DNA from 2 places in the Virgibacillus dokdonensis genome. Region 2 is predicted to be linked to the other one. Evidence: a T-box and tRNA genes for the amino acid it is inferred to sense, from the RefSeq annotation. Region 2 holds a T-box; the other holds one or more tRNA genes.
The links. A T-box is a leader RNA that pairs with one kind of tRNA and senses whether it is charged. The one in region 2 lies ahead of B2C77_RS09660 (valine--tRNA ligase), so its partner is inferred to be a tRNA-Val.
Positions count from the first base shown of each region.

Region 1: it has a tRNA-Val gene. The T-box ahead of B2C77_RS09660 (valine--tRNA ligase) is inferred to sense a tRNA for this amino acid. The anticodon was not compared.

Region 1 covers NZ_LT745763.1:3,906,677-3,910,092, forward strand. The annotation lists gene B2C77_RS19660 (DUF2785 domain-containing protein) at 113-703, opposite strand; tRNA gene B2C77_RS19665 (tRNA-Lys) at 1,096-1,171, opposite strand; tRNA gene B2C77_RS19670 (tRNA-Gln) at 1,258-1,332, opposite strand; tRNA gene B2C77_RS19675 (tRNA-Tyr) at 1,344-1,428, opposite strand; tRNA gene B2C77_RS19680 (tRNA-Thr) at 1,473-1,548, opposite strand; tRNA gene B2C77_RS19685 (tRNA-Val) at 1,551-1,626, opposite strand; tRNA gene B2C77_RS19690 (tRNA-Glu) at 1,628-1,702, opposite strand; gene fabI (enoyl-ACP reductase FabI) at 2,020-2,796, shown strand; gene B2C77_RS19700 (N-acetylmuramoyl-L-alanine amidase family protein) at 2,881-3,416, opposite strand, start outside.
Region 2 covers NZ_LT745763.1:1,751,287-1,754,702, forward strand. The annotation lists gene B2C77_RS09650 (phosphotransferase) at 1-864, shown strand, start outside; gene B2C77_RS09655 (YszA family small membrane protein) at 861-1,049, opposite strand; T-box leader at 1,360-1,631, shown strand; gene B2C77_RS09660 (valine--tRNA ligase) at 1,729-3,416, shown strand, end outside.

The DNA.
Region 1 (3,416 bases), 2.2 Mb from region 2:
GTAAAACTAACCGTTGTATAATAGCAACTATGAACAACAGCATATAAAAAATATAAAAGCGCCTTATTACTAGCTATGTAGCTGTGGTTTTACCCATCCATTCTATGTATTTTTAATTATTTTGCTGGTATTTATCTAAAATGGCTTGCCTAGATGCTGAAAATTCTCTGTGTTTTAACAGAGCTATGTATAAGGAATAACAAAAAAGTTTCACATTCCATTCAATACGGTATCTTTTATGAGAGAGATGGAGTTCTACTTCTAAATCTTCAATCCAATTGCGTAATTCTATATCTTTCATACCTTTTTTAATTAAAGCTTCCATAACTTGAATGAGACGTTCGTCTTCTTCATCAATATAAGGATATTCAACCAAAACACATGTCCTTATTGCATGAAGACATGCTTTTGTTTGGTTGACGTCAAATTCAGGATGTAATACACAAGTAGCTAGCAGATCACTACCATGTCCAATGCTATGTGCCCAGCCTTTTTCTTTAACATAACCACGATAGTCCTGTTCTAATAACAAGTATTCTATACCTACATGAATGGCCTGCAATACGAGCTCACTAGATAAGTTTCTAGTTGTTGCATCCTTATATAAAATTGTAGCTATTACAAGCGCTGAAAATGAGCGAGTAAACACGCTATCTCCTATCGTTTTATCTTCTATATTAAAAAACAGGTACTGTTCACTCATGCACTTTTGTAAAATATATATTGTTTGCTCTTTCGTTACGTAATCTTTCAATATCAGTTTAACGAAACTATTGTAAATAAGATCGTCTCGTATTTCAGGATCAGTATGTCCGATGTTTTCAAGCATTTCTTCTAGTAAAGAATCTAATTGACCATCTTAGAAACGATACGTATCAGTATCCAAAAAATCCCGCATCCTATGAAGGTATGTACCCACCCTAACACCACACATATACAATATTTGTTCTTGTTTTTCCCATTCCGATTTAAATCGTTGACATAACCATATGTAGCAGATAATAATAGAAGGGTTTTTTATATTAAAAAAAACAAGGTCACTAACATGTCGCAACCTTGTTTGTAATTATGTAGGAATATGTAGATTTAAAATATTGGTGAGCCATGGAGGATTCGAACCTCCGACCCTCTGATTAAAAGTCAGATGCTCTACCAACTGAGCTAATGGCTCCTATTCATTGCATTCCAGTTATAATGTCCATTCTAGCCAATTGCTCTATTACATATAGGTTAGAAAAGTCCCTTAAAATAAAAAAATGGCTGGGCCACCAGGATTCGAACCTGGGGTACACGGGATCAAAACCCGATGCCTTACCGCTTGGCTATGGCCCAACAATTTTAAATGGTGGAGGGGGAGAGATTCGAACTCCCGAACCCTGAGGGAGCGGATTTACAGTCCGCCGCGTTTAGCCACTTCGCTACCCCTCCAATAGTATGAACACATACAATAATCTTTATTCATTTTTTTTAAGTGGTGCCGGCCAGAGGACTTGAACCCCCAACCTACTGATTACAAGTCAGTTGCTCTACCAATTGAGCTAGGCCGGCAATGGTGGAGGATGCAGGGCTCGAACCTGCGACCCCTTGCTTGTAAGGCAAGTGCTCTCCCAGCTGAGCTAATCCTCCATGGTGACCCGTACGGGATTCGAACCCGTGTTACCGCCGTGAAAGGGCGGTGTCTTAACCGCTTGACCAACGGGCCAGGATGTTTTCATCTTCCAGTTCCCTTTTCGAAACTGACGAATTTTATTATACCTAGTTCTATATCATTTGTAAAGGGAAAATGTAATTTTTTTTAATTTCTTTTTTAAACCTTGTCAAATCAGCTTTTATCTTGTCAAAATAATGCGCATAGCTAACGGTTTCTTTCAAAACGAGGATTAGGTTATAATAAAAGCATTAAAATACATGTAATGAAGCATTTAAGTGCCATGTACTATTTTCTTTGTGAAAATAATTCCTTATGATAAACTTGAGGCACTTTCATGCTCGATTAAAAAGGATATTGGAGGTACGTTAATGAGTAACTTAGTAGAAGATAAAAATATTGTCATCATGGGCGTTGCCAGCGAACGAAGCATCGCTTGGGGTGTAACGACTTCATTACATAAAGCCGGTGCAAATTTAATTTTCACATACCGTCAAGATAGATCTTACGGTAAGCTAACAAAATTGCTCGAAAAGCATAAAATTGAAGCTAAATGGATTGTCGAATGTGATGTTGCAAGTGATGAAAGTATTACAAATGCATTTGCTACTATTAAAGACAAGGTAGGAGTCATTCACGGTGTTGTGCACTCTGTAGCTTTTGCCAATCGTGATGAGTTAAAGGGAGAATACGCAAATACGTCCAGAGAAGGATTTCTATTAGCACATGAAATTAGCGCTTTTTCATTAGTTGCTGTTACAAAAGCTGCTAAAGAGCTCATGACAGAAGGTGGCAGCATCGTCACACAAACCTATCTCGGTGCAGAAAAAGTCATTCAAAATTACAATATCATGGGCGTCGCCAAAGCTTCCCTTGAAGCAAGCGTCCGTTATCTTGCTGAAGACATGGGCAAATATGATATTCGTGTCAACGCAGTTTCTGCTGGTCCTATCCGCACATTATCCGCCAAAGGGGTTTCCGGATTTAATGAAAAACAAGGGCTTATTGAAGAAAAAGCACCTCTACGAAGAAATGTAGACCAAGATCAAGTGGGAGACGCAACATTATTTTTTATGAGCGAGCTATCACGCGGCGTAACTGGAGAAGTCCTCCATGTGGATTCTGGATATCATATTATTGGTGGCTAATAGGAAATCAAAAATATGAAAAGAGCGGAGTTTTCTTCCCCGCTTCTTTTCATATCCTATCCACTCTATTCCATCTACTTCCATCTACTTAGAAAAATAACGTACATAGTTTGAATTTCCGGTAATATATAACCCAGACTTTAACTTATACATTTTAGATCCATTTACATATAATTCATCATTTACCGTAAACACCTCTCCTTGGTGCACTATTTCGTATTTTGCGTCCCAGTCAGGAGCATTATATACCCATAAACTAGCAGTAATTACTTCTACAAAACTTGCACTTCCTGAAGGGACTCCACTAACGACTAGTACTTGTCCAGGATAAATGATGTCATCGGTAAGGTTATTTAACGCCTGTAACTTGCTAACAGTCATACTATGTGCCTGTGCAATCCCCCATAATGAGTCTCCTGCTTTAACCGTATACGTAGTCCCGCCTCCCTCTGGCTGTAATCCCAAATATGCAGCAATAGCATCTGCTAAAGCTTTTCCAGTAAGGTCCATCGTCGTATTATTGCGCATTTTGACAATATCAATGGTAGAATCCATAAATCCACCTTCAATGAGAATAGCGGGCATTATGGACTCCCGAAGCATATGAAAATTTGCCGATT
Region 2 (3,416 bases):
TTGGCTTATGAAGAATATCTTTTTCCTATTTTACCAGTTTATTTAACGAAGCAAGGAAAGTTATATGAAAAAAAAGGAGAGCTTATTTATTATGTGACACCTTGGAAAGAAAGCCGAGAAACAGAATTAGATCAATCCACGATTGATAAAATCTTTCAAAGCTTTGGATTGATTCATATGAAAACAAAACGGCGACATTTGGTTGAAATCCAGCAGTTTAAGCAAGCTTTTCAACAGTATAAACAGCATTGTTTGACCTTACAGCAACAATTACTTACATTTGTAGAGGAGTACGAACAACATCGCTTTATGTCCCCATTTGAATTACTTGTGTGCACGCAATTTAAAGATGTTAATTATAGTCTGAATGAAACGATACGAAGAATTGATCAACTGTTGGATGAACAGGAAGAGACTTGGTATTATAGTTTGTGTCATAAGAACATCAAAACTTCACATACTTTAGTTGATCAAGGTCAGCTCTATTTTATAAATTGGGAGAATGCAGGGTTTGACTATCCCGTTTTTGATTTAGTTGCTTTTTTTCAAGAAGAAACAAAGCATTATGATACTCCGACTATTATGCTGCTGCGCGGATTTGACAAGTATATGAATGAGAACGAACTGACCAAGAAAGAACTATATTTGTTAGTCATTCAATTATTAGATCCACAAGCTTATCTAAGTTGTGTCAAAAATCATAAACAAGCAAACACGTCCATGCTGAAACAAATAATTCATTTACAGCATACATTTCGCCGTATACTGTTTGGGTTGCACCTTTCTGCACATGTGGAAAAAACGTATGATACGATCGATCTGGATGATCTGGACGACCTAGATGATTTGGATGAAACAGATTAAATCCATTCCAAATAAAAAGCTATAAAAATGCCAACGATAATACCCAGAAGAAATACATCAAAGGTGGTTGGGAAAAATAAAGTACGAATCAATTGAAAAATTAATATAGGCAGTGTACATCTTTCGATTACGATAATACAATTTCTAGCCCATGGTGGTAGCCGGTAACGGTAATATCTTGCCAATGAGACTCTCTCCTTTACATCAGAAATTTGTATTGTTACTATACTATATGTATAAATTGATCTTTTTGGTGCAAACCTTACTATGTAACGGGTTATTTATTTAAGAATAGATGATAGCACTAGCAATTAGATAAACGTCCACAAACACTTACAATAACAGTGAAGAGTTACATTCTTTAAGCTGCTTTTTGTCGTAAACATTCCAGAGCTGGGAAAAGAACGCCCTATTTCATTTTAGTGAATAAACAGTTGACGTAAAGAGGAATTATATATAAAATAAAGCTATTCTAATAATATGCATGTAAACAATGAAAATGTAAAGAATGGGAAGAGTACAGGATAATTATCATGTAGAGATGGAAATCATTGGCTGAAAGTTTCCTTGAAAGATTATGCTGGAATGTCGCCCAGGAACAGCTCCTTTGAAAAATAAGGCTACGATGATGTCTTCTTTTAAGTAGAAGGAAGCCGGTCTATGTACCGTTATCAACAAATGAAGTGTGTATACTTTGTTTCTTTATTACACTAGAAGTATACAAATAAAGGTGGTACCACGGAAAGCAAGCCCTTTTCGTCCTTTTATAGGACAAAAGGGTTTTTTTTACACTTTGGTAAGTGTCAAAAACGTATAAGAGAAACTACAGCTTTCTAAAAAAGATATTGTCAGGAGGAGCATGTCATGCACGAACAAGAATCAAAACCTTCACTTTCTGCTAAATACAACCCGCAGGAAGTAGAAAAAGGTCGCTATCAATTTTGGCTAGAAGGAAACTATTTTAAAGCAAAGAACGATACGGAGAAAGAACCCTATTCTATTGTTATTCCCCCACCAAATGTTACAGGACGGTTGCATTTAGGGCACGCTTGGGATACGACAATGCAAGATACCATTTCTAGAATGAAACGTATGCAAGGATATGATGTATTATGGCTCCCTGGTATGGATCATGCTGGGATTGCTACACAAGCAAAAGTGGAAGGAAAGCTAAAAGAACAAGGTACGAATCGTTATGAGCTAGGTAGAGAAAAATTTCTCGAAAAAGCCTGGGAATGGAAGGAAGAGTACGCTGCGTTTATTCGTTCACAATGGGAAAAGTTAGGGCTTAGTTTAGACTATTCACGTGAACGGTTCACGCTTGATGAAGGTTTGTCAGATGCAGTTAGAGAAGTATTTGTAAAATTATACGAGCAAGGTTTAATTTATCGCGGAGAATATATTATAAATTGGGATCCAGATACAAAAACGGCTTTATCCGATATCGAAGTGATTTATGAAGAAGTGCAGGGCAAATTTTATCATATGCTCTACCCGTTAAAAGATAGCGATGAGAAAATCGAAATTGCTACCACACGCCCAGAGACGATGTTAGGTGATACTGCGATTGCTGTTCACCCTGATGATGAACGATATAGCCATTTAATTGGCAAAAAAGCTATTTTGCCAATCGTCGGTCGTGAAATACCAATTGTTGCAGATGAGTATGTAGATATGGAATTTGGTTCTGGTGCAGTGAAAATTACGCCCGCTCATGATCCAAACGATTTCGAAGTTGGGAATAGACATGATTTAGAACGAGTATTAGTTATGCATGAAGATGGAACGATGAATGAAAATGCTGGTATTTATGAAGGAATGGACCGATTTGTGTGCAGAAAACAAATTGTTCACGATTTGAAAGAACAAGGTGTACTATTTAAGATTGAAGACCATCTGCACCAAGTTGGTCACTCTGAACGAAGTGGCGCTGTCGTGGAGCCATACTTATCTACGCAATGGTTTGTAAAAATGAAACCACTAGCAGATGCTGCAATCGAGCTACAAGCAGGAAGTGACAAAGTTAATTTTGTTCCACAGCGTTTTGAAAGAACCTATTTAAATTGGATGGAAAATATTCGTGATTGGTGTATTTCTCGCCAACTATGGTGGGGGCACCGCATACCAGCTTGGCATCATAAAGAAACAAAAGAAATTTATGTCGGCAAGGAAGCTCCCGACGATATAGAAAATTGGGAGCAAGATGAAGATGTATTAGACACTTGGTTTTCATCTGCTTTATGGCCATTTTCTACCATGGGATGGCCGGATGTAGGAGCAGAAGATTACAAGCGGTATTTTCCAACTGGAGTTCTCGTAACAGGTTATGATATTATTTTCTTCTGGGTTTCAAGAATGATTTTTCAATCGAAGCATTTTACGAATCAAAAGCCGTTTGATGATGTTTTGATCCACGGATTGATTCGAGATGCAGAAGGAAGAAAAATGAGTAAATCGTTAGGCAACGGTGTCGATCCAATGGATGTCATTGATAAATATGGTGCTGATTCATTACGTTATTTTCTATTGACTGGTTCTACCCCTGGTCAAGA